2 regions of the Natronincola ferrireducens genome follow, and region 2 is predicted to be linked to the other one. Evidence: a T-box and tRNA genes for the amino acid it is inferred to sense, from the RefSeq annotation. Region 2 holds a T-box; the other holds one or more tRNA genes.
The links. The T-box of region 2 lies ahead of alaS (alanine--tRNA ligase). A T-box ahead of a tRNA ligase gene usually reads a tRNA of that ligase, here a tRNA-Ala.

Region 1 (6,926 bases), on a different contig from region 2:
AAGATACTAGTAATGTTCTAGTATCCTCTAAGTATCAATAGATTCCTTTATTCTTCTTTTTCTCTGAAGGCAACCTCGTCTTGTAGTTCCTTAATTAATCTTTTTTTTGTCTTTCTTGTAAGAATTTCGTAGTTGCCTACAGCAGCTGTGGCTACTAAAAAGGAATTTAAAAAACTTAAATATAAGGTTTGTAGGCTAATCGTCCCCAAAAACAATTGATTTGAAAACATAATAAAGGTTGCTACGATTAATGTGACAATCTTTTTGTCTAGAAATTCTGGTGTATAATCTTTAATAAAGTGGGTCACGATATTAGTGGCTAACACTGCACCTGTAAAGGTAGTTAACACGTCCATAGTAATGAGTTCTAGCCCCTCTGGCATTATATTTATCCTCCTAGCCCTTTTATTTACTATGTTATGCTATTTTGAAATTATTGTTCCTTTTCTACAAATCCTTTTCTCTTTTGTTTTGTAGGTAGGTTAAAAATTTTTCCTTTACTTTAATGTGCTGCTCATATTCCTCGTTATTGATTACTCCTTTAATTTTATAATATTTTAATATGTCAATTAGCTGAATAGATAGTTCTTCTAGATCTAATTCAATATCTTTTAAATCCTTCTCTCTATACTGTATCTTTTTATCCACTGCAATCTCCCCTCCATATTCTAATAATTTACTCTATCGATATGTGGTTCTCTTTTAAATGACTACTTATCTACAGTTCATCGATCTTATTGTTAAATATCAATTATTGAATTAGAGCTTTAATTGTTTTGCTAAATTGTATATTCTATAAAACAAAAAAAAATCCTTCCATTTATAAAACAAAACTAGTGAACATTTTGTATTTCTTTAAAGTTTCTTAGGTTGTTGTTAGTTAGATTTACTATATATAAATAGGAATTTATTAAATGTGTAAAAAAATAGTAAAGGAATAAAACTATTTTAAAATGAAAATAAGGGTAAAATACTAAGGAGTTTAAAATTTAAGAAAGGCTGTGATTTTAATGTTTGCTTTTTGTAAAAAATGTGATTATAAAACAGAAAATTATTCAAGAAAACGTGATATTAGCAAGCAAATTTCAGAGGATGGCGGATCTGTTGTTATATATCAAATGAAGGATAATATTTGTCCAAAATGCAAGGGTAAAGATACTCTCTACTTTACCGAAGGAGATGCTAAGGAAGTTAGAGGACTTTAAGGCTTCTAACTCTGTTGAAATTTTATTCTATAAAATTCTTTACAAGTTTCAATTTTTATTGTATACTTATTCTTGTCGAGGGGGTATGGCGCAGTTGGGAGCGCGCTTGACTGGCAGTCAAGAGGTCAGGGGTTCAAGTCCCCTTATCTCCACCAAAATGGATATTGCTATTTCAATGAAAAAGGGTTCCTTGAATGGATACCCTTTTTTTATGTTATACTATTTTCTAACATTTTTCTAACATGCATTATTCAACTTTTCATAAGCACAGTTCATGATATCTAAAAATCTTTCAAGTTCTTGGGGGTATTTTCCTCGGGAATTTTAAACCCTCATTAATTTTGGCATTTTTATATCATCTTATTGGATATATTTAGAAAAATAATTTTTTCTATGGTTGTACTCTTATTACCTAACATCATTATCTCGTTTTGTAACTCATAAAGTTTCAATTCAGCTATAAGTAAAGCTTCTATATAGATTCCTACTACACCCTTAAAAGCTTATTAAGCATTAATGAAAGTTTTTTAAAATTGTTTCCTTTAATGATTATTTATCATCTTAACTTTTGCTGTAATTCCTTTAAGTCCTCTGGTAACTCACCTTTTACTTCTACAAGTTTTCCATACCTAGGTTGAAAAAATTTTAAATAACTGGCATGGAGGGCTTGACGATTCACTAGATTTGAAGCTTTTCCATATAAGCTATCCCCGATTAGTGGGTGGCCTATATGGGTCATATGTACTCGAATCTGATGGGTTCTTCCTGTTAATAATTGAACTTCTATCATTGTAGCATCTTTATATCTTTCTATGACCCTATATTTAGTGGTGGATTTCTGTCCCTTCTCATCCACCACCCTTTTAATAGATTCAATAGCAGGGCGGTATATAGGAGCATCAATCGTATCAAAATCCTTTTCTACTACTCCTTCTACAAATGCAGTATATTTTTTTTCCACTTGATTATCCTGCATTTGTTCTGATAATATATGATGGGCATAGGGGTTTTTAGCTATTATTAATAATCCAGATGTATCCATATCCAATCGATTAACAAATCGTATCCTACAGTTTAGTCCCTTTTTGTTTAAGTAATATTGAGCTGCATTAGCAATAGTTCCCTGCTGGTGACTTTTGGTAGGATGAGTAACAATCCCCGGATATTTATTAATGATAATAAGATCCACGTCTTGATAAACAATTTCTTGAGGGATATCTTCACCTTCAAATTGACTAGGTTCTTCTGTCATGACAATTTTTATAATGTCCCCCTCTTTCACTGATTCGTGATATTTTACATAATGATCATTCAAAAGAATTGATTGATTTTTCTTCAATTTTGTTAAAAGTCGACTGGAGATATTTAATCTTTTCTTTAAAAACTCCTTTATTGTTTCATCCCTATGGATTTCAGTAACTTCATACACAATTCGATCTTCCCTTTGTTGTCCTTCTATAATCATAGTATCACCTGCCTTAAATTTATTGATTTGCCCCCCATATTATATGATTTTATATGATAACTTTCAAGAATATTTTTATAGATAAAAATTCAGTCAACTATTTATAATAATTATATTTTTTTAAGAAATATTACTATTATATCTGGAAAAGTGTAGTATAATACAATATATGTATTTTTATTTCTTGTTAAATATATTAGCTTCCTTTTATATATCTAGCAAGACTTTGATTTTAGGTTACAGTCTTAAAATTCTATTCTCTTAATTTTCAATGAAGTACCTTAAGATTATCTATTTTAAATTTAAAGGAGAATGTTTATGGTAGAAAGAAAAATAATCAATATTGTATATAACGATGCTAAAACCTCTGTAGATACTGCCTCCTATTTAAAAACTAAGCTCATACAATTAGGCTTTGAAATAGCTGTTGATTTTAGTTACGATGCTGAACTAATTATTTGTATTGGTGGAGATGGTTCTTTTTTAGGAGCGCTACACAAGTACAATTTTCCTGATATTCCAATTATAGGAATTAACACAGGCCATTTAGGCTTTTTTGCTGAGGTGAATCCAGATGAAATCGATAGTTTTTTAGAAAAATATGTATCTGGAGATTACTTTATAGAGGAACTTAGTCCTATTGAAGCTACTATTTGTACTAGAAATAATTGTATTGAAGCTAGAGGTATTAACGAAATTGTTATAAAGGGTGATAAATCTCGTACGATTCATATGACAATCTCAGTAAATAATCACCTTATTCAAAAGTTTAGTGGTGATGGTATATTGGTAGCTACGTCTACCGGCAGCACTGCTTACAATTATTCTGTTGGGGGAAGTTTGGTAGATCCAAAACTTAATATTGTTCAGGTAACACCTTTAGCACCGATCAATACCAATGCCTATCGCTCTTTTACCTCCAGTGTTATTTTCCCAACTGAAACCATTATCAAAGTAAATCCAGAATATCGATTTGAAAATTCTATTGTGTTGGTTAGCGATGGTGTTGAACATCGCTATGCAGGTATTACAGAAGTGTCTTTACAATTATCTGAGCTTAAAGTAAAAATGCTCCGTTTAAAGGACTTTAATTTCTGGAGTAAAGTTATACAAAAATTCTTATAATAACCAAAAACAAGCTAAAAGAGAAGGTGTCCCTTCTCTTTTAGCTTGTTTAACCTTTATTTATTTCTTTAAATTTAATCATCTTAGCTTCTAGCAAATTTATTTACAATTAATGCAATAGCACCATCACCAGTTACATTAGCTGCAGTTCCAAAGCTATCTTGAGCAATGTATAATGCCATCATTAAAGCAAGTTGTCCATCAGTAAAGCCTAACATTGTTTCTAAAAGTCCTAGGGCTGCCATGATTGCTCCACCAGGTACTCCTGGTGCTGCTACCATAGTAACTCCCAGCATTAGAATAAATGGAAACACTTCTCCAAATCCTAGATTTAATCCTTCTAATGCCATAACAGCAATAGCACAGGTTGTTAAGGTAATTGTACTTCCTGCTAAATGAATAGTTGCACATAGAGGTATTGCAAACTCCGCCACCTCATCAGATACATTATTATTTAATGTGCTTCTAACAGTAACAGGAATCGTTGCTGCTGAAGATTGTGTACCAATAGCAGTAAAATAAGCAGGTAACATATTTTTAATTCCTCTGAAAGGATTTATTCCTGTAATAGATCCAGCAACTAAATACTGGATGATAATATAAACAATGTGAACTGCAATAACTAGTACAAATACCCTTCCAAATACAGCTAAGGTTTCTATTACCTCACCTGAATAAGCCATTCTTGCAAATATTCCAGCTATATGTATTGGTAGTAATGGAATAATAATGGCTTCAATAACCTTTTGTATAATTTTTTGGAATTCCTGCATGAAACGCAACATTGTATCGCCTTTAATAGCTGCCATACCTAAACCTAACAAGAAGGCTGTTACTAGAGCAGTCATAACACCCATTATAGCAGGCATTTGAATTTCAAAATAAGGATTAGCTATTAATCCTTCAGCTGCTGTTTCTCCACCAGCAGTTATAATTGCTGGCAAAATTATTGAAGCTGCTAAAAATGCTAATATACCAGCCAGTACTGTGGATAAGTAAGCTATTCCAGCCGTAATCCCCAGTAATCTTCCGGCCTTACCACCTAACTCTGCAATACCTGGAGCAACAAAACCAATAATGAGTAGAGGAATAACGTAACCTAAAAAGTTACCAAAAATTCCACTAAAGGTTACTAAAAGTCTAGTAAGAAACTCAATTTTTGTAGATCCAATAACAATCCCTAGAACAATACCAATAATTAATTTTGGCAATAAACCTAAATTTTTCATCATGACACTCCTTTTCTGTAGATTTTTTGTGATTTTTTCTTGATACTTCTGATAATTATATTATTATTCCTTTTACATACTAAATTATATTACCCCATATTTCAAAAACTTGCAATACATTAAAAAATAGTATGAATTTAAAATAATTCTATTTTTATTAATGATCTAACTTTTTATTATTTAATTAATAAAATTTCTCTTATAGCAATAAAATATTAAAAATCATAAAAATATTTTTAAAATTTATTTTTTCATTGTATAATATTATATATAATATTAACTAACTAAAAACTTTTATAAATAACTAATATTTATTATAACCTTAGGAGGGATTGTTATGCGTTCCCTAATCCATGCGATAGCCCTTGATCCGTCTAAGTGCACAGGCTGTACTAACTGTATTAAGCGTTGCCCCACTGAAGCAATAAGGGTGAAAAATAGAAAAGCTAAAATACTCGAAAGTAAATGTATTAATTGTGGTACTTGTATCAATATATGTCCTTTTAATGCCTTTAGTGGTATTACCCATGATCTTCAATATATTTTTCGCTACCCTTATCGTGTTGCACTAATTGATCCTGTTTTATATAGTCAGTTTAATGAAAATATTACTCCATCACAAATTATTAATAGTATTAAACAATATGGCTTTAATGATGTATACGATATTTCCCATAGTGCAGATCTAATAACCAAATATACCAAAAATTACATTGCATCTAACCCAAAGTTGCCTGTTATTTCTTCATCTTGTCCGGCCATTATTCGATTAATTCAACTACGGTTTCATGAGCTCATTGATCATATTCTACCTGTTGATTCTCCCATTGAGATAACTGCTTATATGATGCGTACTAAATTGGTTAAAGAGTTGCAATTATCAGAGGATGATATAGGTATATTCTATATTTCCCCATGTACAGCAAGAATATTTAGTTTCAAAAAACCCATTGGTACAAAAACCTCTTATGTTGATGGGGCAATTTCAATAAAATCTTTATTTTTAATGATTAGCAAAAATTTAGATAGTACAAAAACTGGAGAAGTCTTTAAGGTTTCTGGCAAAGGTATAGATTGGGCTAGAGTGGAAGGTCAAAGCAAAGCATTAGGTGTCAAGGAATACCTTGCCATAGACGGCATTGAAAATGTGATGGATGTATTAGAAGAAATAGAGAATGGTAAAATCAATGACTTGGTATTTCTAGAGTGTCAGGCCTGCACAAATGGTTGTGTTGGTGGAAGTCTGACAGTTGAAAACTCCTTTGTAGCTCGAAATCGCATTAGACGTTTAGCAGAGACCCATTATAGCTATGCTTCTAAAGTAGACCTGAAAGGGTTTGAAAGTTTTTTGTTTACAGAAACCATTAATCCCCTCTACTCCACTAAACTAGATACTAATCTTTCTAAAGCTATAGAAAAGCTGATGAAGATTGAAGATGTTTTAAAAAGTCTTCCTCAAATTGATTGTGGTGCTTGTGGATCCCCATCATGTCGCTCTTTAGCGGAAGATATTGTTTTGGGCTATGCTAACGAAAAAGATTGTATTGTCAATTTAAAATCCACGTTAGAGTTAGAAAATAATGTTGATGAAGAAACCTCCAAAATAGAAGGTTAATCTAAGTTGTTCTAGACTTAGATTTTTGCTTAAATAAGCATTGATACTATTTCTAAAAAGTTTTGAGCATCATCTTTTATAGATGATGCTCAAAATATACTCTAACCCCTTTTCTTTAACTACTGATACTAAATTATTTTCTAATATATATTCCGATAAGTTAATCTCTCCTAAAGCTCTTTCATAGCCTTCTCTGCATTCTTCTAAGTCAACAGCTTCACCGGTATAGATGTTCCAAGCTCTGCTGTTTTCAAAAACACCGTCACTGGATATGATAAATACTTTAT
Region 2 (6,926 bases):
TACATACTGTTGGTGACGTTGGTCCTGTAGCTTTCTAGTCTGTTAATATCTCCTGTTTCGATGACAAAGAAGTTCCCCTCATTATAAGCTCCTATAAAAGCCTCCAGTAATTTATCATAGTTTGTCTTCATGCCAAAGGGACTATTTATATCCTTCTGGATTAGATCACCATCTACTTGTCCTCCATGAATATAGCCTCTACTATCCATAGGGATGAAGCCAGCTGCCCTTGATAGGTAATCCTCTGTATCGCTATTACCCAATATAATGGTTTTATAGCCCTGCTGTGTTAGCATCTCTCCTAAGGCTCCTGGCATTGCACCATATTCTCCCCTTAAATTTTGTTGAAGGAGGCTGTGAATATTATAGTTGATAATACCCTTTTCTGCCACCCCCCCCTCCATACGTCTTTCATATATGGCTTTGGTATTTTTATCTAAAGGATAAAATAGTGCCGTAGAATGGGAGGCTTCTGCCCTTATCCCAGCACCTAGGGTTGCATAGGATTTAAATTCACTATTTTTCCCTGAAGCTCTAGTGTTCATTAAAGTCACAGCACCTTCATCCATTAAAGCCTTAACCCTAGGCATCCTCTGGAGATCATCAAAGTTTACACGATTTATGATGACCATAATCACTTTAGGTGTCTCAGGCTTTTCTAAAGCATAAATTGAAGGGGTGAAAAGATTTATCATACTGGCTACTATTATTAATGTTAAAAACCATTTTTTATTGATTTTCAAGCTTATTCGCTCCTATTTTTTTCTAAGTATGTTTTTAGTAATTCCTCTAATAATTCATCTCTTTCAATTTTTCTAATGATACTTCTAGCCTCATTATAGTTTGTAATATAGGTTGGATCTCCTGATAGGATATATCCTATCATCTGATTAATTGGATTATACCCTTTTTCCTCTAGGGACTTATGAACTTCTATAATAATATCCTTTACTTGTTTTTCTTTATCCTTCTCTAAGTTAAACTTCATTGTTAAGTTGAATTTATCTCCCATAATTAATCCCCTCTCTCTTTATAATTAATTACATTTTACCATATTATACCCTTTGTCTCCAATTACATTTGAAAAATGTCATTAAAACGCAAAATAATAGGGCATGAAAATCCATGCCCTATTATTTTATCCATTTAATTGTTTTTTTAATAACTCTTCTGCTTTTTCCAATGCTTCTTGAATTTTTTCTGGGTTTTTTCCTCCAGCCTGGGCCATATCTGGTCTTCCACCACCGCCGCCGCCAGTAACTTTAGCAGCTTCCTTCACTAGATTTCCAGCATGTATGCCCTTTGCTACTAGGTCTTTTGTAGCTGTTGCAATAAAGTTTACCTTTCCATCGGCTTCAGATGCCAATAGAATAACCCCTGACTGTAGTTTATCCTTTAAGGTGTCTCCCATTTTTCTGAGGTCATCCATTCCCTGAACCTCCACTTTTTCAATGATGACCTTTACATCATCGATAACTTTAGCCTTGTCAACAATTTCATCTACTGCTCCTGTGGCTAATTTTGCTTTTAATCTGTTGATTTCTCGGTCTTTTTCCTTACCTTCCCCAATAAGTGCTTCTAGTCGAGGGATGACACTGCTTACCTGTGTTTTTAATAACTCTGCAGTCATATCAACAGTTTTTTGCTGACTTTTTGCATATTTATAGGCTTCAGCTCCAGTAACAGCTTCTATTCTTCTAACTCCAGAGGCAACGCCGCCTTCATTAAGGATAAGAAAAATTCCAATTTCGCTACTGTTTTTCAAATGGGTCCCACCACATAGCTCTGTACTATAATCTCCTACCTTTATGACCCTCACTACTTCCCCGTATTTTTCACCAAATAGTGCTTCAGCTCCCATTTGTTTTGCTTGATTGGGGGTGGTTTCAAAGGATGTTACTTGTAATCCTTGAAAAATTTGATGATTTACCTTTTCCTCTATGGCTGCTATTTCTTCTGTAGTAAGACCTTCAAAGTGAGTAAAGTCAAACCTTAATCTTTCTGGAGTAACTAGGGAGCCCGCCTGCTGTACATGCTCTCCAACTACTTCTTTTAGTGCCCTATGAAGAAGATGGGTAGCGGTGTGGTTTCTAGCAGTATTTTTTCTTATGGTTTCATCTACTTGGGATGTAACTACATCTCCAACATTTATCCTTCCTTTATTTACTTTAATTGTTTGATGGATTCTATTGTTAATTCCTTTTTTTGTATCTAAAACCATGCCCTCAAAGGTTTCGTTGTAGATAATACCTACATCCCCCACCTGTCCACCACCTTCTCCATAGAAGGTGGTTTCATCTAATATAATGATTATCTCATCATTTTCATGGGCCGATGCCACTACCTGATTGTCCTTTACAATAGCTAAAACCTTGCCTTTGTTTGTCAGAGCTTCATAGCCTTTAAATTCTGTTGCTATATCTTTGCTAAGACTGGTAAATACATCCTCTTTCCATCCCTCTGTATCTTCTCCACCCCTTGCTTTTCTAGCTCTCTCTCTTTGTCTTGTCATTTCCTCTTCAAAGCCTTGAATATCTACTTTTAATCCTTTTTCCTCCACAATTTCTTTTGTCAAATCCAATGGGAATCCATAGGTGTCATATAGCTTAAAGGCATATTCTCCCTTTAATGTATCTTCTTTAGCCTCTTCTATTTCCTTCATGTAGCTGCTTAAAATATCTAATCCTTGTTGTATGGTTTCTTGGAAGCGTTCTTCTTCCACCTGAATGACTCTTTTAATATATTCTTCTTTTTCCTTCAGCTCCGTATAGGTTTCACCATACATTTTTATAACTGCGTCCACTAGATTGTGTAAAAAGCTTTTGTCTATCCCTAATATTTTACCATGACGGGCAGCTCTTCTTAAAAGTCTTCTTAAAACATAGCCTCTACCCTCATTGCTGGGGAGAATACCGTCACTAACCATGAAGGTGACAGATCGTATATGATCAGTAATAATTCGTAGAGATATGTTTTTCTCGTTATTTTCATTATACTTCGTATTGGTTAATTGACAGGCATTATTTAAAATATATTTCATGGTATCTACTTCAAAGATAGAATCTACGTCCTGCATGATGCAAGCAACCCTTTCTAAGCCCATACCTGTATCGATATTGGGATTAGGCAATAGATTATAGTTGCCTTCTTCATCCTTATCAAATTGAGTAAATACATGGTTCCAGAACTCCACATATCGATCACACTCGCATCCAGGCTTACAATCTTCAGCACCACATCCGTATTTTTCTCCACGGTCAAAATAAATCTCAGAGCAAGGACCACAGGGACCTACGCCTATCTCCCAAAAGTTGTCCTCTTTCCCCAAACGAACAATTTTGTCGGTGGAAAGACCAATCTTTTTGTGCCATATGTCAAAGGCTTCCTCATCCTCATAATAAATAGAAGCCCATAGTTTATCAACAGGCATTTTCAGATGCTCAGTGACGAACTCCCATCCCCATAGGATAGATTCTTCTTTAAAATAATCTCCAAAGGAGAAATTTCCCAGCATTTCAAAGAAGGTTGCATGTCTTGCTGTCTTTCCTACATTTTCTATATCTCCTGTTCTTATACATTTTTGACAGGTTACCATTCTTTTACTTGGGGGAGTTTCAGTTCCTGCAAAGTATGGTTTTAGAGGAGCCATACCAGCATTGATTAACAATAGACTTTTATCATTTTGTGGGACTAAGGGATAGCTGGGTCTTGCTAAATGCTCCTTTGTCTTAAAAAAGTCTAAAAATAATTTTCTAATTTCATTTAATCCTTTCTTTTCCATACATATCCTCCTTAAAATATCTTTTATCTATGTAAAAATAAAAAAACCCCCATCCTTACAAAACTATAGTAGGGACGAGGGTATTCTCGCGGTACCACCCTAATTACCGTAAATACGGTCACTCAGAGAAAAAAGTCAAAAGATAACGGATTATCCGATAATCTCTAATCTAACGAATAGTTATTTCAAGATTATAGCTCAGAGACTGCTTCATATACCCTATCTAGAGGTTTTCCAGCCAAGAACCTCCTCTCTATCAGAATCAAGTACTATTACTATTTCTCATCATAGCTTGTAGTTATTTTTAATTTATTATTTGCATTATATAGAATAACCTATATCTTGTCAATATATAACTAAAATTTTGCAACGTAGCTTATGAAATGCTTGCCTAAAACCTTAATGGTGGCAGCAGCAGGAACAGCTATTAAAAGTCCAATAACACCAAAGAACTTTCCTCCAATAATTAGGGCTAAAATCACATATACAGGATGGATTCCTACACTTTTCCCAACTACCTTTGGGGCAATAATCCCACTTTCAATTTGTTGAATGACTGTAAAGACAATTATCACCCAAAGGGCTTTGATGGGGCCATCCATTAGGGCAAATAGTACTCCTGGTACAATCCCTATGACAGGCCCAAAATAGGGAATGATATTGGCTGTTCCTGCTATTAATCCTACTAACACTGCAAATTCAACCCTTAATATGAGTAGAGATATAGTAGTCAATAGGCCTACAAAGGCTGCAACCGTCAATTGTCCTCTAATAAACCCCCCCAACACTTTATCTATATCCTCTGCTATTTTAATGACTTGATGTCTGCAGGATTTGGGAATTAGGAGGACAATACTTCTTTTGAATTTATCAACATCCTTTAAAAAATAAAAGGCTAATATGGGGATCAACACCAGGCCAATTACTTTAGAAAATACATTTAGTAGTATGTTGGTGATGGCGGTAACTGCTCCAAAGATGATAGCCTCTATTCTATCGATATTTAGTCGCAATAGTCCTTTAATTCCATCTAATTCTGGTGGAAGATTTTGTAGGTTACGATCATATTTTAAATAGACATCATATAGATAATCATAGATATCATTACTATATTGGGGCATTAGTTCAATCAATCTTTTTACTTCCTCTGTGATTCTTGGAATTAAAGTGAAGGAAAGTATTAGTATAATGCACATAATTGTTAAATATAACAGTAATACCCCCCATATTCTAGGGATGCCTTTGGTATATAAAAAGTGTACAATGGGATTTAGGATATAAGCTAGTACTATGGCAAAAACAAAAGGCCCTAATATTTGAAAAAGTAATCCCCTTATCCTAAACATAAAAATCATTAACAATAAAACAATAAAGATAAAAATAAATTGATAAATTTGTTTTTTCCCTACATTGACTTTATTGTCTTTTTCAACATACTGATTACCGATATGGATGAGATAATAAATAATAAAACATAGTAATAAAAAAAGGGCTAACTGGGTTAAAAAAGTAAAAAACTCGGTAAAACCAGCACCTTCTACCATAATTTTTATATTTCTTGATATAGTTTCAATTGCAGTAGTTTCCATTTTTTGATCCCCCATAATTGTAAATACTGTATACTTCTATTATACTCATAATTCCCCAATTATAAAAATAATTATAGAAATATTTTGTAAATTTTTTGTGTTTTTTCAAAAAAAGTCTAAAAGCAGCTTTTAGCTGCTTTTAGACTAAAAAATATTCATGCCACTCATAAGATTAACTGCCGTTGAAGCTATTTTTCTTCCTCGCTTCATCATTCTTTTTTGCTCTCTAGTACTCATATTTGAAAAAGCATACATACCTACTGTTGCTCCTATTACACCGCCAGTAATTAAACCCATCATTGTATCTCTTTTCATTTAATCACTCCTTTTGTTATGGAAGAGTTTAAAAGAGTTTTGGAGATAAAAAATTATCTCTATCATAGTTTTTGTTAAATGCTTTATTTTATCCCCAGCAATTTTTTCAAGCCTCCACCTTGGGATGAGATGGTTTCTAAATGGGTATTTCCTATGACAATATAGTCCCGTTGAAAATCTATATGGTTTACCAAGGGTAATATTGAATGTCCCTCTATTAAATCATCAATAACTCCTTCACTAATAATAAACGCCAGTATTTTTCCACTGTTTTTTTCAATAATTGTATCCCTTATAGTCCCCACTAAATTTTTTTGTTCATCATAAATATGAAAGCCTATTACCTTTATTGGTTTTTCCACTGCGCTATTAATTTCTGGTGCTTCATGGGGGAAAATAATATCTTTTTCTGCAACAATAATAATTTCTTCGTGGTTAATATCCTTTATTTTTTGGAAGGGAATAATACGATTATTTTTTTTTTGAGAATTTTTCATTTTAATAGAGAAAGCTATTACCTTTAATGGATTTTTCCCATATATGATATCTTTTGTATAGGTAAGTTTTATTTTTTTATCCTCTTTTAAAATAGGTACACCTATTAATTCACTTCCTCGAATCATTTCCATCCCTCTTTTTGGATAAGACATTTTTAACTGTACTATATTTTTGCTTTCTAGGTCTAAAAAAATACAGTCAATGGTTGGATGATTGGCTATAGTTTTCTATTTTTTAAATTTTTATAATAATAGCACGCTACTGTTTATTAGCATACTATATAAGTGAGAAAAGGAAGGAGGTGAGAAAGTCCAATGTATAACAGATGATAAATGTAAGTTTATGGTTATTCTGTTGCCTTTGTTATGATGCCTCCGCCTATAACAATTTCTCCATCGTATAAAACCACTGCTTGTCCTGGTGTTATAGCCCTTTGAGGTTCATTAAAAACCAACTTCATCTTATTGTCGTTATAGGGATAAACAATCGCCCCTTGGGCTTTAGCGTTGTAACGGACTTTTCCTTCCACCGTCATAGGAGCTTGTAGTTTATCAAAAGTTATAAAGTTTACTTCTTCAGCAATTAGTTCCTTTCCAAAAACCTCGTGCTTGTCTCCTAATACTACTTGGTTTTTTTCTGGTATAATATCAATTACAAAGGCGGGTTTGCCTAGAGCAATACCTAAACCCTTTCTTTGTCCTATGGTATAATAGATGATTCCCTTATGTCTTCCTAAAACATTT

Region 1: it encodes a tRNA-Ala, which carries the amino acid that the T-box ahead of alaS (alanine--tRNA ligase) is inferred to sense. The anticodon was not compared.

Annotation. Positions count from the first base shown of each region.
Region 1 is NZ_FNFP01000001.1:1,075,436-1,082,361, reverse strand. It holds gene BLS22_RS04980 (hypothetical protein) at 48-383, opposite strand; gene BLS22_RS04975 (hypothetical protein) at 448-648, opposite strand; gene BLS22_RS04970 (hypothetical protein) at 1,011-1,205, shown strand; tRNA gene BLS22_RS04965 (tRNA-Ala) at 1,285-1,360, shown strand; gene BLS22_RS04960 (RluA family pseudouridine synthase) at 1,762-2,670, opposite strand; gene BLS22_RS04955 (NAD(+)/NADH kinase) at 2,989-3,795, shown strand; gene BLS22_RS04950 (dicarboxylate/amino acid:cation symporter) at 3,879-5,024, opposite strand; gene BLS22_RS04945 ([Fe-Fe] hydrogenase large subunit C-terminal domain-containing protein) at 5,362-6,639, shown strand; gene BLS22_RS04940 (LTA synthase family protein) at 6,709-6,926, opposite strand, start outside.
Region 2 is NZ_FNFP01000002.1:386,410-393,335, forward strand. It holds gene BLS22_RS07400 (hypothetical protein) at 1-743, opposite strand, end outside; gene BLS22_RS07405 (IreB family regulatory phosphoprotein) at 746-1,012, opposite strand; gene alaS (alanine--tRNA ligase) at 1,139-3,781, opposite strand; T-box leader at 3,849-4,079, opposite strand; gene BLS22_RS07415 (AI-2E family transporter) at 4,138-5,370, opposite strand; gene BLS22_RS15085 (hypothetical protein) at 5,515-5,685, opposite strand; gene BLS22_RS07420 (PRC-barrel domain-containing protein) at 5,769-6,308, opposite strand; gene mnmA (tRNA 2-thiouridine(34) synthase MnmA) at 6,530-6,926, opposite strand, start outside.